Regions from separate parts of the Cellulomonas sp. ICMP 17802 genome, predicted to be linked through region 2. Evidence: predicted binding sites of a transcription regulator. Region 2 holds the regulator's gene; each other region holds the start of a gene.
What was found. The regulator HrcA, encoded in region 2, represses chaperone genes, less so after heat shock. The targets are predictions, from matches to a motif close to TTNGCACTCGNNNNNNNCGAGTGCNAA.
Positions count from the first base shown of each region.

Region 1: the regulator HrcA is predicted to act here: its motif matches at 9,512-9,538, upstream of groES (co-chaperone GroES).
Region 3: the regulator HrcA is predicted to act here: its motif matches at 4,887-4,913, upstream of groL (chaperonin GroEL).

Region 1 covers NZ_JBGFQZ010000029.1:5,099-19,861, reverse strand. The annotation lists gene AB5970_RS16245 (GuaB3 family IMP dehydrogenase-related protein) at 1-31, opposite strand, end outside; gene AB5970_RS16240 (exonuclease domain-containing protein) at 213-932, shown strand; gene AB5970_RS16235 (helix-turn-helix domain-containing protein) at 1,045-2,619, shown strand; gene AB5970_RS16230 (HNH endonuclease signature motif containing protein) at 2,817-4,226, opposite strand; gene AB5970_RS16225 (DUF2000 family protein) at 4,801-5,001, shown strand; gene guaB (IMP dehydrogenase) at 5,009-6,520, opposite strand; gene AB5970_RS16215 (helix-turn-helix transcriptional regulator) at 6,544-7,275, opposite strand; gene AB5970_RS16210 (MerR family transcriptional regulator) at 7,444-8,358, opposite strand; gene AB5970_RS16205 (WhiB family transcriptional regulator) at 8,626-8,922, shown strand; gene groES (co-chaperone GroES) at 9,077-9,373, opposite strand; gene AB5970_RS16195 (class I SAM-dependent methyltransferase) at 9,590-10,771, shown strand; gene AB5970_RS16190 (glutamate--cysteine ligase) at 10,771-11,919, shown strand; gene AB5970_RS16185 (hypothetical protein) at 11,924-12,475, opposite strand; gene tsaD (tRNA (adenosine(37)-N6)-threonylcarbamoyltransferase complex transferase subunit TsaD) at 12,569-13,609, opposite strand; gene AB5970_RS16175 (malonic semialdehyde reductase) at 13,697-14,338, shown strand; gene AB5970_RS16170 (sulfurtransferase) at 14,364-14,763, opposite strand, start outside.
Region 2 covers NZ_JBGFQZ010000041.1:19,073-24,952, forward strand. The annotation lists gene AB5970_RS18085 (PhoH family protein) at 1-969, opposite strand, end outside; gene AB5970_RS18090 (16S rRNA (uracil(1498)-N(3))-methyltransferase) at 1,075-1,833, opposite strand; gene dnaJ (molecular chaperone DnaJ) at 1,856-2,983, opposite strand; gene hrcA (heat-inducible transcriptional repressor HrcA) at 3,037-4,059, opposite strand; gene AB5970_RS18105 (DUF3097 domain-containing protein) at 4,209-5,066, shown strand; partial or broken gene AB5970_RS18110 (hypothetical protein) at 5,114-5,880, opposite strand, start outside.
Region 3 covers NZ_JBGFQZ010000001.1:602,555-610,379, forward strand. The annotation lists gene AB5970_RS02960 (hypothetical protein) at 1-160, shown strand, start outside; gene AB5970_RS02965 (SGNH/GDSL hydrolase family protein) at 171-968, opposite strand; gene AB5970_RS02970 (uracil-DNA glycosylase) at 983-1,660, opposite strand; gene AB5970_RS02975 (DUF3263 domain-containing protein) at 1,822-2,136, shown strand; gene AB5970_RS02980 (LytR C-terminal domain-containing protein) at 2,230-2,835, shown strand; gene AB5970_RS02985 (cold-shock protein) at 2,963-3,166, shown strand; gene AB5970_RS02990 (glycoside hydrolase family 15) at 3,280-4,779, opposite strand; gene groL (chaperonin GroEL) at 5,065-6,690, shown strand; gene AB5970_RS03000 (pyridoxal phosphate-dependent aminotransferase) at 6,786-7,825, opposite strand, start outside.

The DNA.
Region 1 (14,763 bases), on a different contig from region 2:
TGCCGCGGCCGATCTCGATCTCGTTGCTCACCGGACCAGGCTACCGGCGCACGGTCCCCCGCCCGCGCCGAACGGAGCCCGAGGCCACGCGCGGGCCGATCTGCGGCACGCGGGGCCACCCTCCCCGGCCATGTCAGCGCCCGGTGCCATCCTGGCCACGCACGGGATCCCCAGGGCGGCACGGATCCACCGAAGGACGAGAGCGGGACGCGATGAGCTGGACGGACGGGCCACTTCTCGGCTTCGACACGGAGACCACCGGGGTCGACGTGGACAACGACCGGATCGTGACCGCCGCCCTGGTCCGCCGCGACGAGTCCGGCACCCACGTGCGCAGCTGGCTGATCGACCCGGGCGTCGAGATCCCGGAGGCCGCCGCGGCGATCCACGGGGTGAGCACGGAGCACGCCCGCGAGCACGGCCGCCCGCCGCGCGAGGCGCTGGAGGAGATCGCCACCGAGCTGGCCGAGGCGTTCCGCGGCGGCGTCCCCGTCGTCGCCTACAACGCGGCGTTCGACCTGTGCCTGCTCGACGCCGAGCTGCGCCGCCACCGGCTCAAGACCCTGCCGGACCGGCTGTGCAGCGACGCCCGGCCGGTCATCGACCCGCTCGTGCTGGACCGCGCCGAGGACCAGTTCCGGCGCGGCAAGCGCAAGCTGGTCGACCTCTGCGGCTACTACCAGGTGGTCGAGTCGGGCGCGCTGCACACCGCCGACGTCGACGTCGTCGCCACGCTCGACGTGCTCGAGCGGATCATCGGGCGGTTCCCGCACCTGGCCTCCCTGGACCTCGACACGTTGCACGAGTACCAGTCGACGGCGCACCAGGCGTGGGCCGAGGGGTTCAACGCCTGGCGCGCTGAGCAGGGCTTCGACGGCCCCGGAGCCTCCGGCGTGTGGCCGACCCGGGAGCCGGTCGGTACTCTCTGGTGAGATGCGCGTCATATCGCGGCTGAGTTCACCCGCGAGCGGTCGGCCGGTTCTGACCGATTCGATCGCGAGGATCCCACTGGCGATATCTCATCCATGAGTTAATCTCGTCCTCATGACCACGACGACGACCTCGGTCCCCACGAGCACGGGCGCCCTCCCGACCATCGAGGACCCGCTCGCGCACGTCGGCTCCCTCGTCCGCTCCGCGCGCCAGCACCGGGGGCTCACGCAGACCCAGCTGGCCGAGCGCCTGGGCACCAGCCAGTCCGCGATCCACCGGATCGAGCAGGGCGCGCAGAACATGAGCCTCGAGATGCTCACGCGGATCGGCGCGGCGCTCGACTCCCCCATCGTCACGCTCGGCGGCCCGCAGCGGACCCACCTACGGGTGCACGGCGGCCAGACCCTCAGCGGCCGCATCGACGTCAACACCAGCAAGAACGGCGCGGTCGCGCTGCTCTGCGCGTCGCTGCTCAACCGCGGCACCACCCGGCTGCGCAACGTCGCCCGGATCGTGGAGGTCGACCGGATCGTCGAGGTGCTGCGCTCGGTCGGCGTGCGCGCCACGTGGTCGACCGACGGCCGCGACCTCGAGATCGTCGTCCCTGAGCACCTGAAGCTCGACGCGATCGATGTCGACGCCGCGCGCCGGACCCGCTCGATCATCATGTTCCTGGGTCCTCTGCTGGGCCTCGAGGACGAGTTCCGGCTCCCCTACGCGGGCGGCTGCGACCTGGGCACGCGGACGGTCGAGCCCCACCTGATCGGGTTGCGCCCGTTCGGTCTCGACGTCACGGCGACCGCCGGCGACTACCACGGCCTGGTCACGCGGGGCGGGGCGAAGGACCTCGCGGTCGTCCTCACCGAGCGCGGCGACACCGTGACGGAGAACGTCATCATGGCCGCCGCACGGCGCGAGGGCGTCACCACCATCCGCAACGCCAGCTCCAACTACATGGTCCAGGACCTGTGCTTCTACCTCGAGCTGCTCGGGGTCCGGATCGACGGCATCGGCACCACGACCCTGCGGGTGCACGGCCTGGCCGACATCGACGCCGACGTCGAGTACGCGGTCTCCGAGGACCCGGTGGAGGCCATGAGCCTGCTCACGGCCGGCATCGTGACGAACTCCGAGATCACGGTCGGCCGGGTGCCCATCGAGTTCATGGAGATCGAGCTGGCGACCCTGGCCGAGATGGGGCTGCGGTACTCGCTCTCCGACGAGTACGCGGCCGCCAACGGTCGCACCCGGCTGGTGGACGTCACCGTCCACCCGAGCGAGCTTCGCGCACCGATCGACAAGATCCACCCGATGCCGTTCCCCGGGCTCAACATCGACAACCTCCCGTTCTTCGCGGCGATCGCGGCGAACGCCGAGGGCACGACGCTGATCCACGACTGGGTCTACGAGGGCCGGGCCATCCACCTCACCGACCTCACGCGGCTCGGCGCCGACGTCCGGCTCCTCGACGCCCACCGCCTCCAGGTCACCGGCCCGACCCACTGGTCCGGTGCCGAGGTCTCCTGCCCGCCGGCGCTGCGTCCCGCGGTCGTCATCCTGCTCGCGATGCTCGCCGCCAAGGGCACGTCCGTGCTGCGCGACGTCGACATCATCGCGCGCGGCTACGAGCAGCTGCAGGACCGCCTGGTGGAGCTCGGCGCGCAGATCGAGACGTTCCGCGACTGAGCGACCCGCGGTTCACGGTCGGCTGACGACTGGGTCCTCATCGGACCACCCCGCCCGTGCGAGAGCCCGGAGCGTGTAGTCGTCCGGGAGGTCGAGGTTCACTCGCGACCCGTGGCCCGCTGTGCGGGTCTGTGTGTCGGTGTCAGGTGCCGGGGGGCTGTCCGTGGCGGCCCGCTGCGCGGGTCTGCGCGCCTCTGTCAGGTGCGCAGGGGTTGGCCGTGGCGGTCGGTGAAGTGCCAGTGGCCGTCGGGGTGGTGGGTGATCTCGATGCCGTGGTCGTGGACGGTGCCGTGGTGGTGCCAGCACAGGAGCACGCCGGTGTGGGTGTCGCTGGTGCCACCGTCGCGGTGCCAGTGCTGGGTGTGGTGGATCTCGGCCAGGGCGGGTGGGGCGTCGCAGGTGGGGTATTGGCAGTGCCGGTCGCGGGCGATGATGGCGCGGCGTTTGGGCCCGGTGTAGGTGCGTTCGGTGCGGCCGACGTTCAGGATCTGGGAGGCGGGTCCGAACACGATGCGGGTGATCGCGGAGTCGCAGGCCAGGCGGGCCAGCACGGTGTCGGGGATGGGTCCGGTGCCGACCAGCTCGGCGACCGCGAACCGGTCCGGGTCGACCGGCACGGGCCCTGGGGGCGGGGCCGGTGATGGCGTCGGGTCGTGCGTGCCGCCGAGGGTGTGGTCCTGCCGCCCTCGACCCGGTCCGGGACCCGTCCACGGGCCACGTTCGGCTCTAGGTGCGGGCCCGGTTCCCGGGTCGGGGTTGCCGGGGGCGTGGTCGAGGGCGCGGTGCAGGGTGGTGTAGTCGACGATGGCGGTGATCTGGGGGCGGTGGGTGCCGGTGGCGCCGGTCAGGTCGCGGTCCAGGGCCAGGCGGGTCAGGGTGACCAGGGCGCCGGCGCGGCGCCGCCCGGCGGGCAGCCCGGCCTGGTCGGGGGAGGTGCCGGTCAGCGCGGCCAGCGCGGCCCGTAACGCGTGGCCGTGCTCGGTGGTCAGGAACCCGGTCAGATGGCACCCCTCGGTGGACTGGGCCAGGGTGAGGAACTCGCGGTCGGTGGCGTCCCGGTAGCCGCGCTCGTCCGCGCCGGGGTCGGCGTGCGCGGCCCACCGGCGGGTCAGCACCCGGAACTGCGCGGCCGGCAGCCCGGCGAACTCCAGCAAGAACCCCTCCCCGCACTCCTGGGCGGGGGCGGTCAGCAGGGTGCGCCGGTCGGGGGTGTTGGCCACCGCGGCGATCGCGTGCGCGGCCTGCACCGGGACCCGGCCCGCGACCGCCGCGACCGCGGTGGCCGGCAGGGCGTCCCGGAACGCCCGCCCCAACCTCACCAGGTCGGCGGCCTGGGTGTGCGGCAGGCGTCCCTGGGTGGCCAGCCAGGTGGTGAGCGACCTCGCCCCGTCCGACGCCCAGCACCCGTCGGCCTCCACCACCGGCACCACCCGGGCCGCGATCGCGGCCAGCCGGCCCGCCACCACCAACGCCTCCCGCACCACCTCAACGGCGGCCGCGCCCGGCAACCGGCCCGCCACCGTCGTGGGGTCCGCCGCCACCGCCAACGCCTCCACCGCCGCGGCCAACGCCACCAACGCCGCCGACGCCGTCGACTCGGGCGACACAGCAGGCGCCGGCGGCATGGGAGAGGCAGCGGATGCGGGCGACACGGGAGAGGAGGGCGGCGCGACAGGCGCAGAACCCGGGGATACCTCCTCGACCGACACCCGCACCCACCTCCTCTGCGTCCTCGGGACGGGCCGACCAACCAGCCCCATCAATCCCGCCACGAAGAAGTCTCCCAGCCACCACTGACATTCACCGCGACAATCGCTCGAATGGTGAGACGAGAACAAGACTCACCGTCCCCGCAGGTCAGAGCCACACCGAGCCGCCCACAGCCCCCGACAGGAACCCATTAATCCACAGGGCCAGAAAGGAAGGTAAAGGGGCGTCGAACAATCATCTCTGCGCATTCCTCATGAATCCCGGGCTGCCGCGCACCTTCTGGGAACCCAGAACAGTGAAGCCTCAGCGCTCGACCACCGGCTCGACGCGAGCGTTGCGCAGGTACTGGCACACGATCGACGTGCGCACGTCGGCGACCTCGGACCGCTCCGTCAGCCGATCGACCACGAAGACGCAGAGCCGGTGTTCCCGGCCACGGCGACGTGCAGGAGGAAGTCCTCCGTCCCGCTGGTGACGAGCACGCCGATCACCTCGGGGAGCGTGGCGGCCCAGGTGCGGAGGCCCTCGGCGTCGGCGCAGCACACCCGCGTCTACGACGAGTACCTGGCCGCGGTGTCGACGACGGACGCGCCCCGGTACTCCGCGATCAGCCTCGTCGGGCCGCGCAACCGGGTCGACAAGATCGTCGGGAAGCTGCCCCTGCTGCCCTGAGGGCGGGTCAGCGGCCGGTGTAGTTCGGCGCCTCGACCGTCATCTGGATGTCGTGCGGGTGCGACTCCTTGAGCCCCGCGGCGGTGATCCGGATGAACTTCCCGCGGTCCTGCAGCTGCGGGATGGTGTGCGCGCCGACGTAGAACATCGACTGGTGCAGGCCACCGATGAGCTGGTGCGCGACGGCCGACAGCGGCCCGCGGTACGGCACCTGGCCTTCGATGCCCTCGGGCACGATCTTCTCGTCGGACGACACGTCGGCCTGGAAGTACCGGTCCTTGGAGTACGAGATGCGGCCGCGCGACGCCATCGCCCCGAGCGAGCCCATGCCGCGGTAGTGCTTGAACTGCTTGCCGTTGACGAACACGAGCTCGCCCGGCGACTCGTCGCAGCCGGCCAGCAGCGAGCCGAGCATGACCGTGTCCGCACCGGCCACGAGCGCCTTCGCGATGTCGCCGGAGTACTGCAGGCCGCCGTCGCCGATGACCGGCACGCCGGCCGGCTTGCACGCGCGGGCGGCGTCGTAGATCGCGGTGACCTGCGGGACGCCGACGCCGGCGACCACCCGGGTGGTGCAGATGGATCCCGGCCCGACCCCGACCTTCACGGCGTCGACCCCCGCGTCGACCAGCGCCTGCGCGCCGGGGGTCGTCGCGACGTTGCCGCCGATGACCTGCACGTGGCGGGTGGACGGGTCGGACTTGAGGCGGCGGACCATGTCGAGCATGAGCCGGGCGTGGCCGTTGGCCGTGTCGACGACGAGCGCGTCCACGCCGGCCTCGACCAGCGCGGTCGCCCGCTCCCAGGCGTCACCGAAGAACCCGATCGCGGCGCCGACCACCAGGCGGCCCTCGCCGTCCTTGGTGGCGTCGGGGTACTGCTCGGACTTCACGAAGTCCTTGACGGTGATGAGGCCGCGCAGGATCCCGGCGTCGTCGACCAGCGGGAGCTTCTCGATCTTGTGCTTGGCCAGCAGCGCGGCGGCGTCGTCGCGGGCGATGCCCACGGGCGCGGTGACCAGCGGCATCGGCGTCATGATCTCGCGCACGCGGCGCGTCTCGAACTCCCCGCCGGGCACGAAGCGCAGGTCGCGGTTGGTGATGATGCCGAGCAGCAGCCCGTTCTCGGCGATGACCGGCAGGCCGGACACCCGGTAGATGCCGCACAGGTGGTCCAGCTCCGCGAGCGTCGCGTCCGGACCGACCGTCACGGGGTCGGTGATCATGCCCGACTCGGAGCGCTTCACCAGGTCGACCTGGTGCGCCTGGTCCTCGATCGACAGGTTGCGATGCAGGATCCCGATGCCGCCCTGGCGCGCCATGGCGATGGCCATGCGCGACTCGGTGACGGTGTCCATGGCGGCGGAGAGCAGCGGCACGCGCACGGAGATCTCGCGCGTCAGCCGCGAGGTGGTGTCCACCTCGCTCGGGATGACGTCCGTCTCCCCCGGCAGGAGGAGCACGTCGTCGTAGGTGAGCCCGATGCGGGCGAACGGGTCGGCAGGCGAGTGCTCCGTCATCCGGCAAGGATACGTGCTCGGAACTACCGGATCAGCCCCCGGCGCAGTCCGATCGCCACGGCCTGTGCCCGGTCGTTGGCGCCCAGCTTGCGGAACAGCCGGCGCGCGTGCGTCTTGACCGTGTCCTCGGAGAGGTAGAGCTCGGCGCCGATCTGCGCGTTCGACCGGCCGTGGCTCATGCCGGTGAGCACCTCGATCTCCCGCTTGGTCAGCGGCACGCCCGGGATCGCGCCCGTGGTGGGCGCGGCGGCGGGTGCGACGTTCGCGTCGGGCGCCGAGGCGGGCACGACGGGCACGCCCTCCGACGGCGTCCGCGCGTCTCCGCGGAAGCCGCCCTGGCTGGGCACGTCGACGGGCGGGGTGCGCTGACCGGCCGGGGCCGGGAGGACCGGGCTGGCGAGCACGTGCGCGGCGACCGCGGACAGCTCGGCGCGGCCGACGTCAGGAGCGAGGAAGCCACGGGCGCCGAGCGCGAGCGCCCGGTCGAGCGCCACGGTGTCGTCCGGGAGCGCGAGCAGCACGATCGCGGCGGCGGGCGCCACGGCGCGCAGGCGACGGATCGCCTCGATCGCCCCGGGCGCAGCCAGGTGCGCGTCGAGCAGCACCACGGTCGGCGGCATGCGCCGCGCCAGGCTCAGCAGCTCGTCCACCGACGACGCCGCACGGACCGGACCGAGCGCAGGCACGCCGATGGAGGTCACGACGAGCCGCTCTCGAACGACCGCCGAGCCGTGACAGACCACGACTCCCGCCATGAGTGTTCCCCTCTCGGGCCCCGTCCGGGGCACCTGACGTCTATCGGCCGACGATCCCGCGGAAGTTAGCCGTTGTGGCGAACCCCACCCGCTGCGGGCGGGGCTTCGTCCGCCCATGAGCCGCCTGCGAGGAATGTCTCCCCCACTCGGCGGTGGCGATTCGTCCGTTCAGCGCTCGACACCCGTCGTCGCGACCGCCAGCACCTCGTGCAGCAGCCCCGTGAACGAGCGCGCGCGGTGCACCGACCGGCCCAGCGGAACGGCGCCGGCGGCGCCCTCGGGGACCATCACGAACTGCGCCAGCTCCGGCTGCTCGACGGCCAGCCGGTCCACCACCTCGAGGTCCGCGTCGGCGCGCTCGCCGATCGTCACCACCGCGCGCGTCCGGGTCATCGCGGCCAGCTCGACGGCGTGGTGCGCCCCGACCGGCCCGCCGACGATCCGGGCGTCGACGCCGCGCGCGGCCAGGGCGCCGGCGAGGGCGTGCGCGACGAGCGGCCGGGCCTCCCGGGGCGCGACGAGGACCAGGACGACCGGCCGGCCCGAGCCCGCCAGCGGGGCGGGCCGCGCCCGGAGCGCCGCCAGCACTCCCCCGTGGACGGCGGCGACCGCGTCCACACCGGGCGGGTCCACCACCGTCCGCCGGGCCAGCGCGGCCAGCGCCGGCTCGACCAGACCGGTCCACCAGTCGACCACGTCCGCGCCCGGCTCGAGCGCGAGCAGCCGCGCGCACCGCTCGACGTCCCCGGCCAGGGAGGCGTCGACGACCGCCGTGGGGGTCGCGGCGACCTCCCCGCCGTCGTGGGACGGCGTGGCGGAGACGTCGGTTGCCAGCGCGATGCGCGCCGACTCCGCGGGGGCGACCCCGTCCAGCGTGAGGCGCCGCATCACGAGCAGCCGCTCGACGTCGACCGCGGAGTAGCGACGGTGCGCGCCCGCCGAGTGCTCGGAGGGCCCCAGCCCGTACCGGCGGTCCCACGTGCGCAGCGTCGCGGGTGCGACCCCGAGCCTGCGCGCGACGGCGGCGACAGCGAGGGCCGGCGTCGGCGGTCCCGCCGGTTCGTCGTCCTCGCGCGTCACCATGGCGCGATTCTGCCAGGCCCGGAGGATTCGGCCCGTTCTGGCGTGTCGCCGCGCGACACGCCGAGCTGGGCGTTCATCGACAATCGCGTCATCGCACGAATGTGTGACACGGTCTTGAACAACTTCTGGCGCGGTTGTAACGTCCTCACCAACGCCCCACCCGTACGGATCTCCACCAAGCGCAACTCGCACGGGAATCCCGTGTTCACGACCTTCCCGGCGCAGCTGCCCACCCGGCGGCGCGGCGGACAGACTGAGGAGGAACTCATGGCCGAGATCTCGCGCCTTCCCGGACCGGTGATGGACCTGTGGGAGTGGCAGTTCGACGGTGCCTGCCGTGACGAGGACCAGGACCTGTTCTTCCACCCCGAGGGTGAGCGCGGATCGGCCCGCCGCCGTCGCGCCGAGGCCGCCAAGGCCATCTGCGCCACGTGCCCGGTGATCAAGCAGTGCCTCGAGCAGTCGCTCGCCGTGCGCGAGCCCTACGGCGTCTGGGGCGGGCTGTCCGAGGACGAGCGCGCCGCGGTGCTCGCCCAGCGCGGCCGCGCCACCCGCGTCGGCTGACCGCCGGCACCACGCACCAGAGCCCTCCCCTCCAGGCACGACGAGGGGAGGGCTCTTCCGCGCCCGACGACGAGAAGGCCGTGCGAGACGACGAGAAGGCCCCCACGGCGACGCCGTGGGGGCCTTCTCGTGCGGGGCGCGGGCGCCCCTCAGATCACTTGACGACGATCGCGAGGATGTCGCGGGCCGAGAGGATGAGGAACTCCTCGCCCGAGTACTTGACCTCGGTGCCGCCGTACTTCGAGTAGATGACCTTGTCGCCGACGGCGACGTCGAGCGGGATCCGGACGCCGTTGTCGTCGACACGGCCGGGTCCGACCGCCAGGACCTCGCCCTCCTGGGGCTTCTCCTTGGCGCTGTCCGGGATGACGAGACCGGAAGCGGTCGTCGTCTCTGCCTCGAGCGTCTTGACGACGATCCGGTCCTCGAGGGGCTTGATGGAGACCGACACAGCGGACCTCCCCTTCGCATGTGAGTAGTTCTCTGAGGTTCGTGCGCGCTGTCGGGTCACGTCGTCGCGGGTGCCGTGGCCTGGAGCGCAGCTGGCACACTCACCGGGAGAGTGCCAGCGACTCACTCTAGGAACCGGTTAGCACTCGGTCAAGGCGAGTGCCAGCAAGCCCCGCGGACCCGCCCCCGGAGCGGCGCTGCGTGCGAGGATCGCGGCATGGATCGCGACGGCATCGCCCAGCTGCTCAGCCCCGCGGGCTGGGCCCTGCTGTCGGCGCTGCCGCCGTACGACGAGGCCCGCACGATGGCGTTGTCGGAACGCCTGCGCGACGAGGGCATCGACCCCGCGCTCGTCGCCGCCGCCCTGACCCAGTCGCGCCTGCGCGCGAAGGCCGCCGCCAAGTTCGGCACGTTCGCCGACGGCATGCTCTTCACCGCGGCCGGCCTCGAGCAGGCCACCCGGCTCACCGTCGCGGCGCACCACGCCCGCCGGTTCCGCGACGCCGGCAGCACGCTGGTCGCGGACCTCACGTGCGGCATCGGCGCCGACGCCATGGCTGTCGCGGGCATCGGGCTGCGCGTGCTCGCCATCGACCGCGACGAGGCCACCGCGGCGATCGCGACCGTCAACCTGCGGCACTTCCCCGACGCGGTGGTCCGCCACGGCGACGGGCTCGCGCTCGACCTGGCGGCCGAAGGAGTCGACGGGGTCTACGCCGACCCGGCCCGGCGCACCTCGTCGGGAAGCCGCGTGTTCGACCCGGCCGCCTACGAGCCCCCGCTGGACGCCGTCCTCGCCCTGCGGGAGGCGATCCCCGCGCTCGGCCTCAAGCTCGGGCCCGGCATCCCCCACACCGCACTGCCCGCGGACGCCCACGCGCAGTGGGTCTCCGTGGACGGCGACGTGGTCGAGGTGGGCCTCTGGTTCGGTCCGCTGGCCCCCGAGGGGCCCGGCCGCTCGGCGCTCGTGCTGCGCGCCGGCGAGGCGCACGTGGTCGAGCAGACCTCCGACGAGCGCCCGCCGACAGGCCCGGTCGGTGGCTACCTGTACGAGCCGGACGGCGCCGTGATCCGCGCCGGCCTGGTCGGCGAGATCGCCGCCCAGGTGCGCGGGCGGCTGGTGGACCCCACGATCGCCTACGTGACGTCCGACGCGCTGGTGCCGGTGCCGACCGCGACCGCCTACCGCGTGCTCGACACCCTGCCGTTCGGCCTGAAGCGGCTCCGCACGTACCTGCGAGGACGCGACGTGGGCAAGCTGACCATCAAGAAGCGCGGCACCGCCGTGGTGCCCGAGCAGCTGCGCCGCCAGCTCGACCTGCGCGGCAGCGCCACGGGCACGATCATCCTCACCCGCGTCGCGGGCAGCCAGCAGGTGCTCGTGGTGGAGCCCGCCTGATGGCCGCGCCGGTCACCCTGCCGTTCGCGCACTCGGAGCGGTCCTCCGTCGGCATCGAGTGGGAGGTCGGGCTCGTCGACGCCGACTCCGGGGACCTGCGGCAGGCCGCCGAGGCCGTCCTCGCGGCGGTCCGACCCGCCGACGGCAGCGAGCACCCCCTCATCACGCAGGAGCTGCTGCTCAACACCGTCGAGATCCGGTCGGGCAAGTGCCGCACCATCGGGCAGGCCACCGCCGACCTGCAGCGCGCGCTCGACGAGGTGCGCGCCGCCGCGGCGCCCCTGCGCATCGAGCTCATGGGCAGCGCGACGCACCCGTTCGCCCACTGGGCGCAGCAGAAGGTCACCGACAAGCAGCGGTACGCCACGCTGATCGACCGCACGCAGTGGTGGGGCCGCCAGATGCTCATCTACGGCGTGCACGTGCACGTGGGCATCGAGGACCGCGACAAGGTGCTGCCCCTCTCGCGCGCGATGCTCACGGTGTTCGCGCACATCCAGTCCCTGTCGGCGTCGTCCCCGTTCTGGGGCGGCAAGGACACCGGCTACGCCTCCAACCGTGCGCTGCTCTTCCAGCAGCTGCCCACCGCGGGGCTGCCGTTCGCCTTCGAGCAGTGGTCGCAGCTCGAGCAGTACGTGGGCGACATGCTGCACACGGGCGTGATCGACCAGTTCGACGAGATCCGCTGGGACGTCCGCCCCTCCCCGCGGTTCGGGACGCTCGAGATGCGGATCGCCGACGGCGCGTCGAACCTGCTCGAGGTCGCCGCGATCTCGGCCCTGACGCACTGCTTCGTCGAGCACTTCTCCGGCATGATCGACCGCGGCGAGCCGCTGCCGTCCCTGCCGCCGTGGTTCGCGCAGGAGAACAAGTGGCGCTCGGCGCGGTACGGCATGGACGCGATCATCATCACGAACGCGGCCGGCGACGAGGAGCTGGTGACCGACGCCGTGAGCCGCTGGCTGGTCGACCTCGCGCCGGTGGCCGAGCGCCTCGGCTGCTCCGCCGAGCTCGAGCAGGTGCGGGTCATCCTGCGCCGGGGAGCCTCGTACCAGCGCCAGCGCGCGGTGGCGCGACGGCACGCGGGCGAGCTCGACGCGGTCGTCCGCTCGCTGGTCGCCGAGATGGCGGCCGGCCGGCCGCTGTAGCCGGCTAGCGCGCCGTCACGACGAGCTCGTCGACCATGCCCGCCGCGTAGTGGCGCGGGAGGTTGCAGACCAGCTCGTACCGGCCCGCGGGGAGGTCGAGCGTCACCCATCCGACGGCGCCCGGCGTGAGGCCGTCGCCGGCCCCCTCGGCGCACGGGGCCGACGCCTCGCCCAGGCTGCCGGTCTCGTCCACGGTGCCGTCGACGCCCACCGCCCGCTCACCCACGGACTCACCGGGAGCCAGCGGCAGCACGACGAGCTCGTGCGTGCGGCGGCCCATGTTCTGGGCCAGCAGCGTCACCGGACCCGCCGGGACCGTCGCGGGGACCGCCCGTAGCATCGCGGTGCCGCCGTGCATCCGGCGCATCATGCCGCCGTCGCCGAGCATGACCACGACGGTCGACCCGGAGGCGTCGACCGGCGGCGCGCACGTCGATCGCACGACGGTGGCCCCGCGGCCGTGCATCATGCCGGGCCCGGCCTGCTCGTTCACCGTCACGCAGCCGGTCAGCACCGCTGCCGAGGCCACCGCCACCAGGACTCGTCCCGCACGCACCACACCCACCGCCTCACCGCCGGTGCCGCGCGGCGCGCGACCCCTCCCCCCATGGCACGCCGGGGCGTCACGAGGAGGTAGGGCAGAAGGTCCTCAGACGAGCACGTGGGTGAGCGGCATCGACGAGTCGACCGGCAGGTCCAGCGACGACGGGGGCAGGCCGCGGCGCACCACGGCCGAGCCGAGCGCCGCGATCATCGCGCCGTTGTCGGTGCAGTACCGGATGGGCGGGATCCGCAGCTCGATGCCGGCCTCCGCGCAGCGCTTCGCCGCCATGTCGCGCAGCTGCGAGTTGGCGGAGAACCCGCCGCCGACCACCAGGGTGTCCACGCCGTGCGCGCGGCAGGCGGCGATCGTCTTGGCCGTCAGCACGTCGGCCACCGCCTCCGCGAACGACGCCGCGACGTCCTCCAGCGGCACGGCCTGGCCGGCGTCCTGCCGGGCCTCCACCCAGCGGGCCACGGCGGTCTTGAGCCCCGAGAACGAGAAGTCGGCGGCGTGCGCGGCCTGGTCCTTGGCGGCGGTGAGCCCGCGCGGGAAGCGGATCGCGGTGGGGTCCCCCTCGCGGGCGAGCCGGTCGATGTGCGGGCCGCCCGGGTACGGCAGCCCGAGCAGGCGGCCCACCTTGTCGAAGGCCTCCCCCGCGGCGTCGTCGAGCGTCGAGCCCAGCTCCGTCACGCGCACGGTGTCGTCGATGAGCAGCAGCGACGAGTGACCACCCGAGACCACCAGCGCCATCACGCGCTCCGGGAACGCCCCGTCGACCAGCTCGTCCACCACCGCGTGGCCGATCACGTGGTTGACGCCGTACAGGGGCTTGTCCAGCGCGAGCGCGAGCGCCTTGGCCGCCGAGGCGCCGACGGTCAGGGGTCCGACGAGGCCCGGACCGGCGGTCACCGCGATCGCGTCGACCTCGCCCAGCGAGACGTCCGCCGTGGCCAGCGCCCGCTCGATCGTGGGGACCATGGCCTCGAGGTGGGCGCGCGAGGCGATCTCGGGGATGATGCCGCCGAACCGCGCGTGCTCGTCCACCGAGCTGGCGACGGCGTCGACCAGCAGGTCGTAGCCGCGGACGAGGGCGACGCCGGTCTCGTCGCAGGACGTCTCGATCCCGAGCACGAGGGGGTCAGCCATGCGCACCAGGATAGGCGGGCGCGACGGTGTGACGATCGCCACCTCGAGGCCCGGAACAAGCATGGATAGTTGACGCTTCAACGAGGCATGACCACTGACACCACCGTCCTGGACGGTCTCGACTTCCCCACGTCCGGTCTGGCGGTCGCCGACGACGTCGCCGACCTCCTGTTCCGCGAGGCCCGCACGGCCGCCGCGTTCACGCCCGACGAGGTCAGCGACGAGCAGATCGCCGCGGTGTACGACCTGGTGAAGTGGGGCCCCACCGCCCTCAACACCATCCCCCTGCGCCTGCTCGTGGTGCGCACCCCGGAGGCCCGGCAGCGCCTGGCCGCCCACATGAACGAGGGCAACCGCGACCGCGTGCTCGCCGCCCCCGTCACGCTGGTCCTGGCCGCCGACACCGGCTTCCACGCCCACATCCCGACGCTCGCGCCGCACATGGCCGCGCTCGCCGGCGCGCTCGAGGGTCAGCCCGAGCAGCGCGAGACGATGGCGCGCACCAACGCGCTCATCCAGGCGGGCTACCTCATCGTCGGCCTGCGCGCCGCCGGCCTGGCCGCCGGCCCGATGGGCGGCATGGACGCCCAGGGGATCGACCAGGAGTTCTTCGCCGACAACGGCTGGAAGTCGCTCCTCGTCGTCAACGTCGGCCACGTCGAGGGTGCCGGCACGCACCACCCGCGCGCCGAGCGCCTCGCCTACACGCAGGCCGCGCTCACGGTCTGACGGACCGCGCGCCCGACCGGCCGGCTCAGGAGGCCGCGATCCCCGAGGGGGTCGCGGCCTCCCCCGTCTCCGCCGGGCGCGCCGGGTCGTTCGACCACTGCGACCACGACCCCGGGTACAGCGCGGCCTCGACGCCGATCGACGCGAGCGCCGCGACCTCGTGCGCGGCGGTCACGCCGGACCCGCAGTACACCGCGACCGGCCCGACCAGCCCCGCGAACCGCTCCCGCAGCCGCTCGTCGGGCAGGAACGTGCCGTCGGCGCCCAGGTTCCCCGCCGTGGGCACCGACAACGCGCCCGGGATGTGGCCCGCGCGCGGGTCGACGGGCTCGACCTCGCCCCGGTACCTCTCGGCGGCGCGGGCGTCGAGCAGCGACCCGGTCCACGCGGCCGCCTCGTCCGCGTCGATCGTCGGCAGCGAGCCC
Region 2 (5,880 bases):
GATGATGTCGCTGACCAGGCGGTGCCGGACCACGTCCGACGACGTCAGGCGGCAGAAGGCGACGTCCTCGACGCCCGCGAGGATCTGCTCGACCACGCGCAGCCCGGACGTCTGCGACGAGGGCAGGTCGACCTGCGTGATGTCGCCCGTCACCACGACCTTGGAGCCGAAGCCCAGCCGGGTGAGGAACATCTTCATCTGCTCGACGGAGGTGTTCTGCGCCTCGTCGAGGATGATGAACGCGTCGTTCAGCGTGCGGCCGCGCATGTAGGCCAGCGGGGCCACCTCGATGGTCCCCGCCTCCATGAGCCGCGGGATGGACTCGGCGTCGACCATGTCGTGCAGCGCGTCGTACAGCGGCCGCAGGTAGGGGTCGATCTTGTCCGAGAGGTTGCCGGGCAGGAAGCCGAGCCGCTCGCCCGCCTCGACCGCGGGCCGCGTGAGCACGATCCGGTGCACCTTGCGGTCCTGCAGCGCCTGCACGGCCTTGGCCATCGCGAGATACGTCTTGCCGGTGCCCGCGGGCCCGATGCCGAACGTCACGGTGTGCCGGTCGATCGCGTCGACGTAGTCCTTCTGGCCGGACGTCTTGGCGCGGATGGTGCGGCCGCGGCCGGTGAGGATGTTGAACGACAGCACGGCCGCCGGCCGGGCGGTCGACGCGGCGGTGAGCATGGCGACGGACCGGGTGACGACGTCGGGGGTCAGCGGCGTGCCGCCCGCCGCCATCTCGACCAGCTCGTCGACCAGCCGGGACACCAGAGCCACGTCGCCGACAGGGCCGGCGAGCGTGACCTCGTTGCCGCGGACGTGGATGTCGACCGTGGTGAACCCGGACTCGATGGTGCGGAGCACCTCGTCCCGCAGGCCGAGGAGCTCGACCATGGAGACCTCGGAGGGGACGCTGATCCTGTGCTCGACGCGCGCGGGCGTGCCAGAGGAGCGCGGTGCGGATGTGGACTCGGCCATGTGCTCGGCGTGCGCCGTGCGCTCCTTTGCTCAGATGCCGTCAGGTGCGGGCGTGCGGGACGGACACCGACAGTCTACGAGGCGGTGCCCACACCAATCCCCGCGTCAGCCCCAGCGTCCCAGCCGCTGGGCCAGCAGGGCCAGGGCCACGGGGCCCGCGGTCGACGTCCGCAGCACGTGCGGCCCGAGGCGGACGGCGCGCGCCCCCGCCTCGACCAGCCGGGCGAGCTCGGCGTCGCCGATCCCGCCCTCGGGTCCGACCACCACCAGGCACTCCCCCACGTCGGGCAGGCCCACGGCCGCGATGGCCTCGGTCGCGTCCTCGTGCAGCACGAGCGCGGCGCCGCCGGCCGCCACGACATCCCGGACGCGCTCGACCAGGCCGCGGCCGTCGAGGGCGACACCGACGTCGGGCACGTGCGCCCGCCGCGACTGCTTGGCGGCCGCCCGGACCGTGCCGAGCCAGCGCGCCCGGCTCTTGGCGGCCCGGTCACCGCGCCACACGACGATCGACCGCTCTGCCTGCCACGGCACCACCGCGTCGACGCCGACCTCCGTGGCCGCCTCGATCGCCATCTCGTCCCGGTCGCCCTTGGCCAGCGCCTGCACGAGCACCAGCGCGACCTGGGGTCGCGGCTCGACCACCCTGCGCTGCACCTGGACGAGCACGCCGTCGGCGGTCACGGCTCCGACGACGCCGACCAGGCGCACCCCGGCGCCGTCGACCACGTCCACGCGCTCGCCCGGTCCGCGGCGCTGCACGACGCCGGCGTGCCGACCCTCGGTCCCTCCGAGCAGGTACGTGCCGCCGTCGGCCACCGCGTCGAGCGAGCCGGGGTCGGCGAGGAAGACGGGCGCGCTCATGACGCGGCCGGCGCCGGCATGCTCAGCGGCCCGAGAGCTTGTCGCGCAGCTTGGCGAACACGCCCGTGTTCGACGCGGCGAGCCGCGCCTCCGGACGCTCCTCGCCCCGCAGCGTGGCCAGCCGCCGCAGCAGCTCGGCCTGCTCCTCGTCCATCGCCGTCGGCACGTGCACCTCGACGTGGACGTGCAGGTCGCCGCGGCCGGTGCCGTGCAGGTGGCCGACGCCGAGGCCCTTGAGGGTCACCACCTGGGCCGGCTGGGTGCCCGGTCGCAGGTCGACCTCCTGGGCGCCGTCGAGGGTGTCGAGCGTGAGCACCGTGCCCAGCGCCGCCGCCGTCATGGGGACCTCGAGCGTCGCGTGCAGGTCGTCGCCGCGCCGCACGAACGTGTCGTGCTTGCGCTCGCGCACCTCGAGGTAGACGTCGCCCGCTGGGCCGCCGGCCGGGCCGACCTCGCCCTGCCCCGTCAGCTTGATCCGGGTGCCCGTGTCGACCCCCGCGGGGACGTCGACGCTGAGCGTGCGGCGGGACCGGACCCGACCCTCGCCGGAGCACTCCGTGCAGGGCTCGGGGATGACGGTGCCGAACCCGTGGCACGCGGCGCAGGGCTGCGTGGTCATGACCTGGCCGAGGAACGACCGCGCGACCCGCTGGACCGAGCCGCGTCCCCCGCAGACCTCGCAGGTGCGCGGCGACGTCCCCGGCCGGCAGCACGAGCCGCTGCAGGTCGGGCAGAGCACCGCGGTGTCGACCAGCACGTCCTTGTGGACGCCGAAGGTGACGTCCGCCAGGTCGAGGTCGAGCCGGACGAGCGCGTCCTGCCCGCGCCGGGCGCGCGGGATCGGCCCGCGCTGCTGCGCGGCACCGGTCGCCGCTCCGAAGAACGTCTCGAAGATGTCCTGGAAGCCGAAGCCGCCGCCCATCCCCCCGCCGGGCGAGGACGGGTCGCCGCCGAGGTCGTACGCCCGGCGCTTCTCGGGGTTGCCGAGCACGTCGTACGCCCGCGACACGTCCTTGAACGTGTCCTCGGAACCACCGTCCGCGCCGGCGACGTCGGGGTGGTGCTCGCGCGCGAGCTTGCGGTACGCCTTCTTGATCTGCTCGGGGCTGGCGTCACGCGGGACGCCGAGGACCTCGTAGTAGTCGGTCACGGGAGGGGGTGCTCACTTCCAGCTGTCGTTGACAGGGTCACTGGTTGACAGGGTCATTGCGCGAGGATGCGCGTCAGGTAGCGGGCGACCGCGCGGACCGCCGACATGGTGCCGGGGTAGTCCATCCGCAGCGGGCCGATGGAGCCCAGGCGGGCCACGGACCCCCCGCCCTCGTCGCCGTAGCCGGTGGTCACGAAGCTGGTCTCGAACAGCCCGTCGTGCTGGTTCTCGCGGCCGATGCGCACGGCCACCGTGGCCGAGTCCTCCGCCATCTCCGAGAACAGGCGCAGCAGCACCACCTGCTCCTCGAGCGCCTCGAGGACCGCGCCGATCGACCGCACGTCCGTGCCGCCGGCGCGCGCGAGGTTGGCGGTGCCGGCGAGCACGACGCGTTCCTCGCTCTCCTGCGCCAGCGTCTCCTCGACGACGTCGACGACCGCCGCCACGAGCGCCTGGTCCCCAGGGGCGAAGGCGGCGGAGAGCTCGCCCAGCGCCACCGGCAGCTCGGAGAGCCGGCGCCCGGCCGCGCTGACGTTGAGGCGGGACCGCAGGCGCGCGACGACCGCCGGGTCGACGTCCGCGCCGAGCTCGAGCGTGCGCTGCTCGACCCGGCCGGTGTCGGTGATGAGGACCACGAGCAGGTGCCGCGCCCCGACCGGGACCAGCTCGACGTGCCGCAGCGCCGACCGGCGCAGCGACGGGTACTGCACGACGGCGACCTGCTGCGTCAGCTGCGCGATGAGGCGCACGGCGCGGTCGACCACGTCGTCCAGGTCCTGCGCGCTCTCGAGGAACGCGCCGATGGCCCGACGTTCGGGGCTGGACAGCGGCTTGACGGTCGAGAGCTGGTCGACGAACAGCCGGTAGCCCTTGTCCGTCGGCACGCGACCGGCCGACGTGTGCGGCTGGGCGATGTAGCCGCCCTCCTCGAGCGCGGCCATGTCGTTGCGGATGGTCGCGGGCGAGACGCCGAGCGCGTGCCGCTCGACCAGCGCGCGCGAGCCCACGGGCTCCTTGGTGGCGACGTAGTCCTCGACGATCGCGCGCAGCACGTCCAGCCGCCGGTCCTCGCTCATGTCGCCTCCTCCGTCGTCGGGTGGTCCTGCCCCGCCCAGCCCCGGCCGGGGTAGCACTCCCCGCGCGGGAGTGCCAATGCTACGCCGCGGAGCCGACACCCACGGGGCGGCTGCCCGGCGCGGGCCGCGCACCCCTCTACGCTGCCCGGGTGAACGACGACCGCTACGGCTCGGACGTGCTCGGGGGCTCCGGCTCGACGCACCACCGACCCGCCCGCACCAGCCGCCCGCAGCCCGCCGAGACCGGCCTGGTGGTCGAGGAGGTCACCACGGGGTGGGTCGGCGCGGTCGTCCGCGTCGAGAAGTCCGGCGGCCAGCACGTGGTCGTCCTCGAGGACCGCCGCGGCCGCACCCGCACCTTCCCGCTGGGCCGGGGCTTCTGGCTCGACGGCGAGCCCGTCGCCCTCACGGCGCCCGTCCGCGCCCCGGCGCCCGCACGACCGACCCGCACGGCCTCGGGCTCCGTCGCGGTGCACGACGCCCGCGCCCGCGTGGCGCGCGGCAGCCGGATCTGGGTCGAGGGCAAGCACGACGCCGAGCTGGTGGAGAAGGTCTGGGGCGACGACCTGCGGCTCGAGGGCGTCGTGGTCGAGCTGCTGGACGGCGTCGACAACCTGGCCGACGCCCTCCGTGACTTCGGTCCCGGGCCCGACCGCCGCGTCGGGGTGCTCGTGGACCACCTGGTCACCGGCTCGAAGGAGAGCCGGATCGCCGCGGACGCCGTGCGCGGGCACCCCGCCGGCTCTGTCCTCGTGCTCGGGCACCCCTACGTCGACGTGTGGCAGGCCGTCCGGCCGGAGCGCGTCGGCCTGTCGGCGTGGCCCGTCATCGAGCGCGGCACCGAGTGGAAGCACGGCATCCTGCGCGAGCTCGGCTGGCCCGCCGACGAGCAGGCCGACGTCGCGCGCGCGTGGCAGCGGATCCTGCGCTCGGTGCGCAGCTACGCCGATCTCGAGCCCAGCCTGCTGGGCCGCGTCGAGGAGCTCATCGACTTCGTCACGACGTGACCGTGCCCGGCCGGGGACATCCCCGGCCGGGCACGGCACGCGCGTGCTCAGGCCGCGATCGGGTCGCCGAGCAGCCGCTTGAACAGGAACGCCGTCGCCAGCAGGACGACGGGCACCGCGACGAGCAGGCCCACGCCGCAGAGGATCGCGCCCGCGATGACGACCACGATCGCGAGCAGGTAGAACAGGATCGTCGTCGACAGGTTCGCCGTGACCAGCTGGTAGCTGGCCTTGATGGCGTCCACCGGCTCGAGGTGCTTGTCGATGACGAACCAGAAGGTGAACAGCAGCAGGAAGTTCACCACCAGCGCCGCCAGCCCGCCGAAGAACGGGACGGCGTTCAGCACCGCGTTGACCAGCGCGAGGATCAGGGCCGTCAGGATGACCGGCCCGGGCTCGACGAACTTGAAGAAGTCGCCGAAGCCCAGCTGCCGACCCTCGGTGACGTCCAGCGCGGCCTTGATGAACGCGGCCTGGATGAGGTAGCCCACGATCGCCCCCACCGCGGTGAGCACGAAGATCCCCAGCGAGAAGCCGACCTGCAGACCCATGCCGGTGCCGTTCGGGTCGAACAGGGCGCCGAAGCCCCCGAAGATGATGCTGACGATCGTGAGCGCGACCGCCGCGACCACGAACCACACCAGCGCGGCGAGGATGAAGAGGCCACCGGACTGCGTGAACTTCTTCCAGCCCCACGAGAACGCCTCACCGATCGGGGACGCCTGCACGGGCGGGCCGTACCCGCCGGCGGGCGCCGGGTAGGCCCCGGGTGCCTGGCCGTAGCCGGGCGGCGGCGGGGGCGGCGGCGGCGGGT
Region 3 (7,825 bases), on a different contig from region 2:
GTCGACCTCGGGCACCGGCGTCGGCAACCTCGTCGTCCGGTCGGCGTGCAGCGCGCTGCCCTCGCTGACCGCGACCTCGCCCACCACCTGGGGTCCGCCCACGACGCTGTACACGCCGCTCTACGAGAACCGCGCCGGGAACACGGCGTCCTGCCTCTGACCGTGGCCGCTCAGTCCAGCGGCGACAGCTCCGGCCGCTTCGGCGTGCGCTCGTCGCCCGACGACTTCCCGCGCAGGCGGCGGGTCGCCCACGGGTAGACGTGCTCGCGCACCCAGGCGGCGTCCTCGCGGGCCTTCTGCATCCGCGGCGTGGGCGGCAGGGGGGTCAGCGGGTCGTCCCAGCCGGCGTCGTCGGGCTCCAGGCCGAGGCCGACCAGGGCCGCCTGGGCCACCCGGGCGTGGCCGTCGGTGGTGAGGTGGATGCGGTCCTCGGCCCACATGCGCCAGTCCCGCAGGCTGCGCATGCCCCAGAGGTCGACGATGTAGGCGCCGTGCCGCCGGGCCATCGACCAGATGAGCGCGTCGAAGATGGCGACCCGGCTGCGGGTGGCCTTGACCAGCGGGCTGTCGGCGGCGTCGACCCCGGTGCCCAGCAGCACGTCGACCCCGGCCGTCCGCAGCCGCACGACGGCCGCCTCCAGGTTGCGCGCCATGCGGTCGACGTCGGCGGTGGGCCGCAGGATGTCGTTGCCGCCGCCGACCAGGCTCACGAGGTCGGGCTTGAGCGCGAGCGCCGCGGGGACCTGCTCGACCAGGATCGGCTTGAGCAGCCGCCCGCGGATGGCCAGGTTCGCGTATTGCAGCGGCTCCTCGCCGGCGGCGGTGCGGCGCGCGGACAGGTGGGCGGCCAGCAGGTCGGCCCAGCCGCGCTGCGGCGCCTCGCGGCCGTCGGGGTCGTCCCAGAGGCCCTCGGTGAACGAGTCGCCGATGGCGACGTAGCGGGACCAGCGGGGGATCGAGGAAGTCACGGACACATTGTTGCTCAGGTCAGCGACCAGTCCACCGGAGCGGCCCCCTGGGCCACGAGGAGCTCGTTGACGCGCGAGAACGGCCGGGACCCGAAGAACCCGCGGCTCGCCGACAGGGGGCTCGGGTGCACGCTCTCCACGGTCGGCACCGACCCGAGCGCGGGCTTGAGCGACTGCGCGTCCCGGCCCCAGAGCACCGCGACCAGCGGGCCGCCGCGCTCGACGAGGGCCGCGATGGCCCGGTCGGTCACCGCCTCCCAGCCCTGCCGCCGGTGCGAGGCGGGCGCGCCCGGGCGCACGGTGAGCACCCTGTTCAGCAGCATGACGCCTTGGTCCGCCCACGGGGACAGGTCGCCGTTGCGGGGCGGCTCGACGCCGACGTCCGCGACGAGCTCGGTGAAGATGTTGGTCAGCGACCGCGGCAGCGGGCGGACGTCGGGCTGCACCGAGAACGAGAGCCCCATCGGGTGCCCCGGCGTCGGGTAGGGGTCCTGGCCGACGACGAGCACCCGCACGTCCGCCAGCGGCCGCCGGAACGCCCGGAGCACCGCGTCGCCGGCGGGCAGGTACTCGCGGCCGGCCGCGACCTCGTCGCGCAGGAACTGGCCGGCCGCGCGGATCTGCGGCTCGACGGGGGCGAGGGCGACGGCCCAGTCGGGCGCGACGAGCTGGTCCAGGGGCGCGGCGGTCACGCCCGCGAGGGTACCGAGCGCGCGCACCTGTAGGGCAGTCGTGCGGCACACGGGCGACGACGCGCCGACGGGAATGACACCCGTGTCATTACGGTCGTACGATGGCGGGCGTCGGACACCCCGGTCCTGACCAGGACTGCCGCGAGAGCACAGGAGGACGCATGGACGCCGCGACGATCGTCATCGGATCGCTCCCGCAGCCCAGCAGTGTCCACGGTGCCGCCACCTCCGGTCTCTCCGAGCGGGACGAGCAGGTGCTCGCCTTCGAGCGTCAGTGGTGGAAGTACGCGGGCGCCAAGGAGTCGGCCATCCGCGAGCTGTTCGACATGTCGGCCACGCGGTACTACCAGGTGCTCAACGCCCTGATCGACGACCCGGCGGCCCTCGCGCACGACCCGATGCTGATCAAGCGCCTGCGCCGCATGCGGTCCTCGCGCCAGCGCGCCCGCACGGCCCGCCGCCTCGGCGACGCCTGAAACCGGCGCGCGCGTCATCCCCGTACGTGACACGGCCCACCTCGGGGCCGGGCTGGGCGTGTTCGCACGGCCTGAGCCGTTAGCCTGTCCGGCGTGAGCAAGGCGGAGTACTCCTACCCCGAGGACGAGTTCGACGTCCCGTCGAACCCCGACGTCCCCCGCGGCGTGCATCGTGCACCCCGATCCGCGTGGAGCAGGTGGTGGCCGTTCCTGCTCGTGCTGGTGCTGGCACCGGCCCTGGCGTTCGTCCTGGTGAACCTCGCGGCGCGTGACGGCAACCTGCCCGCGCTCCCCGGCGCGTCCTCGCCCGCGTCCGACTCGAGCGGCACGCCCGACGACACCGCGAGCGACGGAGCCACGTCGCCGACGGACACCGCCACCGAGACCACGCCGGCCGACCAGCCGAGCGCGGCTGCGCCCGCGATGGACACCCCGGTCACCGTGCTCAACGCCGCGAAGATCAGCGGGCTGGCCGGCACGCAGGCCGAGAAGCTCACGGCCGCCGGCTTCACGGCCGTGACCACCGGCAACTTCACGGGCACCGCCCCCGCCGACTCGGTCGTGTACTACGCGACGGAGGACCTGAAGGCCACGGCCGACCTCGTCGCCGCCACGCTCGGTCTGACCACCGTCACGCTCTCGGCCGACGACGCCGGCACGGGCGTCTCCGTGGTGCTCACCAGCAAACCCGGCGCCTGACCCGGTCCCTCTTCCGGACCCGGGGCCCGGTCCGAGACGACCCTGGTCGGCCGCGGACCGCTCCCACTAGGCTCACGCGCACCAGGCGCCGGCGGAGCGCGTGGCACCGGACGTCGAGGAGCACGGGATGGCCCAGGGCATCGTGAAGTGGTTCAACGCGGAGAAGGGGTACGGCTTCATCACCCCGGCAGGGGGAGGCCAGGACCTCTTCGTGCATTTCAGCGCCATCCAGTCGGACGGCTACCGCTCCCTCGAGGAGGGGCAGGACGTCGAGTTCGAGGTGGGCCAGGGGACCAAGGGGCCGCAGGCCGAGCAGGTCCGCGGCCTCTGACGAGCCGGCCTCTGACGAGCCGGCCACTGACGCCGGACTCCGGGGCGCGAGCTGCTGACAGACCCTCGTCCCCGACGGGCCGTGCACCGACGGGTGCGCGGCCCGTCGGCGTGTCACCCGGCCCGCACGGTCCCGCGGTCCAGCGCGTCGAGCGCGAGCAGCACGCAGGCGGCGCTCCAGCCCAGGGGCGCGACGGCCGCGGGCGAGCCGTCGGCCAGGACCTTCTCGGGCAGCGACCCCGACGCGGTGCGATGGCTGTCGAGGAACGTGAGCCAGCCGTCGGCCAGCCCGGCGTCGCCGTTCTCGGCCGCCACCCATGCGTAGAGCGACGTCTGCGGGGTCCAGGAGACGCCGTCGTCGCGCCACCCGGCGCCGGGTGCCAGCCCGTTGGCCGGCCGCACCATCGCCACGGCGGACGCGCGCCACGCGGCCTCGACGCCGGGCACGGCGGTGGTCACGAACGGGGGCAGCAGGAACGCGCTGGCGGCGTCCGCGTGGCCGCCGACCGCGTACCGCGCGTACCCGGTGGGCCCGAACGTGCGGATGACCGCCACCTTGCTGCGGATCGAGGCGTCGAACGCCGCGGCCGCCAGCGCGTCGTCGTCGGCCAGCCCGAGCACGCGTGACGCCTGCTGCAGGCCCGCGACCAGGGGAGCCACGGTGCCCAGCGTGAGCGCGTCCTCGTGGACCTCCCAGTAGTCGGGCGACGCCGGCGGCAGGCCGTCGCGGCCCACCAGCGCGATCGCGTGGCGTGCCGAGCGGGCGACCAGGGGGTGCAGCCGCGCGACGGCCTCGGCGCGCTCGTCGGGGTCCGTGATCTCGTCGACGACGAGACCGGCGGCCCACAGCACCCACCCCGTGCCGTCGGTCTGCACGCCGCGGTCGTCGGGCGGGCCCGAGCCGTCGGGCAGGTAGCGGGCCTGGAACGAGCCGTCGGGCGACTGCACGCGGTCGAGGAAGCCGAGGATCTCGAGCGCGTCGTCCACGTGGCCGGTGCGGGCCAGGGCGACGGCGACGAACGACGCGTCGCGCGGCCACACGTACCGCCACTTGTCCGACCAGGCCGCGACGGCGGCGCCGTCGGGGAGCACCAGCGCGTGAAGGTCCAGCAGCGCCGCCCGCGCCATGTCCTCGTACGGGCCCCCGGCCCCCGGCACGGTTCCCGACGCCAGCCATGCGCGCTGCCGGCCGGCCATCGTCGCGGCCGCCGGGGCGGTGGCGCCCCGCCCGGTCCCCACCCGGCCGCCGACCGCACGCGCCAGGGTCGTCGCGGCGGGGTCGACGACGTGGGTGCCCGCCAGGAACGTGATGTCGGTGCCGGCCGCGAGCGGCTCCCGGCGCCCACCGGGCAGCGTGGTCACGCCGTCGAGGTACAGGGGGATCGTCGCGTAGGCGTGGGCCTCGGTCGCCGGGTGCCCCGCAGGCGGCTCGGTCGCGACGGCGCCCGTCGGCGCGGTGGCCACGAGCGTCGTCGTCATGGCTACGACGAGCGCGGCGGCGGCCACGGCCCCGTCGCTCCGGCGTCGCGGTCCACGGCGTTCGCGGGCGCGCGTCTGCGTACCGGGCTCGCCCAGGCCCGGGCCCGGGTCGACGTCGTCGTCGTGACCTTGCACACGCGCACGATAGTCCGGCACCGCTCCCACGGGGTGCGCGCCCGGCTTCCCGGGCGCCGACGGGCGGCGTCGGGGCTGCTCGGAGGCCTCGCCGAGAGTGAACGCTGCTTGCACTCTCGGGGGTCGAGTGCTAACCATTGGACTTAGCACTCTCCGGTGGAGAGTGACAGAATCACCCCGGCCGTCCGGTGAGGGCCGTCGCACGCGGGACAAGACCGCGAGTGGCGTGCCCGTCCGTCGCGGGCACCCTCGGCCGACCCGAACCCAGTGAAGGATCACAGCCCCATGGCCAAGATCATTGCCTTCAACGAGGAGGCCCGCCGCGGCATCGAGCGGGGACTCAACATCCTCGCCGACACCGTCAAGGTCACCCTCGGCCCGAAGGGCCGCAACGTCGTCCTGGACAAGAAGTGGGGCGCCCCCACGATCACCAACGACGGCGTCTCCATCGCCAAGGAGATCGACCTCGAGGACCCCTTCGAGAAGATCGGTGCGGAGCTCGTCAAGGAGGTCGCCAAGAAGACGGACGACGTCGCTGGCGACGGCACCACCACCGCCACGGTGCTCGCCCAGGCGCTCGTGCGCGAGGGCCTGCGCAACGTCGCGGCCGGCGCCAACCCGATCGCGCTGAAGAAGGGCATCGAGAAGGCCGTCGAGGCCGTCACCGCTGCCCTGCTCGCGCAGGCGAAGGACGTCGAGACCAAGGAGGAGATCGCCGCCACGGCCGCCATCTCCGCCGGCGACCAGGCGATCGGCGACCTCATCGCCGAGGCGCTCGACAAGGTCGGCAAGGAAGGCGTCATCACGGTCGAGGAGTCCAGCGCGCTGGGCCTCGAGCTCGAGCTCACCGAGGGCATGCGCTTCGACAAGGGCTTCCTGTCGGCGTACTTCGTGACCGACCCGGAGCGTCAGGAGGCCGTCCTCGAGGACGCGTACGTCCTGCTCGTCGAGTCGAAGATCTCGAACGTCAAGGACCTGCTGCCGCTGCTGGAGAAGGTCATCCAGGCCGGCAAGCCGCTGTTCATCGTCGCCGAGGACGTCGAGGGCGAGGCCCTGGCCACGCTCGTCGTCAACAAGATCCGTGGCCTGTTCAAGTCGGTCGCCGTCAAGGCCCCCGGCTTCGGCGACCGCCGCAAGGCGATGCTGCAGGACATGGCCATCCTCACCGGCGGCCAGGTCGTCTCCGAGACCGTCGGTCTCAAGCTCGACACGGTGGGCCTCGAGGTCCTCGGCACGGCGCGCAAGATCGTCGTCACCAAGGACGAGACCACGATCGTCGAGGGCTCCGGCGACGCCGCCCAGATCCAGGGCCGCGTCACCCAGATCCGCGCCGAGATCGAGAACTCGGACTCGGACTACGACCGCGAGAAGCTCCAGGAGCGCCTCGCCAAGCTCGCGGGTGGCGTCGCCGTCATCAAGGCGGGCGCGGCCACCGAGGTCGAGCTCAAGGAGCGCAAGCACCGCATCGAGGACGCCGTGCGCAACGCCAAGGCGGCCGTCGAGGAGGGCATCGTCGCCGGTGGTGGCGTGGCGCTCATCCAGGCCGGCAAGACCGCGTTCGAGGGCCTCAAGCTCGAGGGCGACGAGGCGACCGGTGCGCAGATCGTGAAGCTCGCGATCGAGGCCCCGCTCAAGCAGATCGCGATCAACGCCGGTCTCGAGGGTGGCGTCGTCGTCGAGAAGGTGCGCAACCTCCCCGTGGGTCACGGCCTCAACGCCGCGACCAACACGTACGAGGACCTGCTCGCCGCGGGCGTCAACGACCCGGTGAAGGTCACGCGCTCCGCCCTGCAGAACGCGGCCTCGATCGCCGCGCTCTTCCTCACCACCGAGGCCGTCGTGGCCGACAAGCCGGAGCGCAACCAGGCGCCGGCCGGCGGTGGCGGCGAGGACTTCGGCGGCGGGTTCTGATCCGCAGCTGAAGTGCTGAGCACGTAGCACGGTCGAACGGGTCGGTCACCTTCGGGTGGCCGGCCCGTTCGCTGTCCCCGGCCTTGCCCGTCCGTCTACTGGCGGTAGCTGCTCAGGAAGTTGCCCATGCGCTCGATCGCCTCCGCCAGGACGCGGGCCTCGGGCAGCGTGACGATGCGCAGGTGGTCCGGGGTGGGCCAGTTGAAGCCCGTGCCCTGCACCAGCAGGATGTGCTCGCTGACCAGAAGGTCGTACACCAGGCGGGCGTCGTCGTGGATCTCGTGCACCTCCGGGTCCAGCCGCGGGAACAGGTACAGCGCGCCGTCGGGGCGGACGCAGTCGACGCCCGGGATCGAGGTCAGGCCGCGGTAGGCCACGTCGCGCTGCTCGTGCAGGCGGCCTCCGGGGGCGATGAGGGCGTCGATGCTCTGCACGCCGCCCAGCGCGGCCTGGACCGCGTGCTGCGCCGGCACGTTGGGGCACAGGCGGGTCGACGCCAGCAGGGTGATGCCCTCGAGGAAGCCGGTGGCGTGCTCGCGCGGGCCGGTGACGACGAGCCACCCGGACCGGTAGCCGGCCACGCGGTAGGTCTTGGACAGGCCGTTGAACGTCAGGCAGAGCAGGTCCGGCGCGACCGTCGCCATCGGGATGTGCCGCGCGCCGTCGAACAGGATCCGGTCGTAGATCTCGTCGGAGAGCACCAGCAGGCTGTGCTCGCGGGCGATGGCCGCGATGCCCTCGAGCACCTCGCGCGAGTAGACGGCGCCCGTGGGGTTGTTCGGGTTGATGACGACGATGGCCTTGGTGCGCGGGCTGACCAGCGAGCGCAGGTGCTCGAGGTCAGGCTCCCAGCCGGCGGACTCGTCGCAGCGGTAGTGCACCGGGACGCCGTCGGACAGCGAGGTCATGGCCGTCCACAGCGGGTAGTCCGGCGAGGGGATGAGCACCTCGTCGCCCTCGTCCAGCAGCGCCTGCATGACCATCGTGATGAGCTCGGAGACGCCGTTGCCCAGGTACACGTCGTCGACGTCGATCTCGGGAAAGCCCGGCTCGGTCTCGTACCGCGTGACCACGGCGCGGCGCGCGCTGAGGATGCCGCGCGAGTCGGTGTAGCCGTGCGCGTGCGGGATGGCGG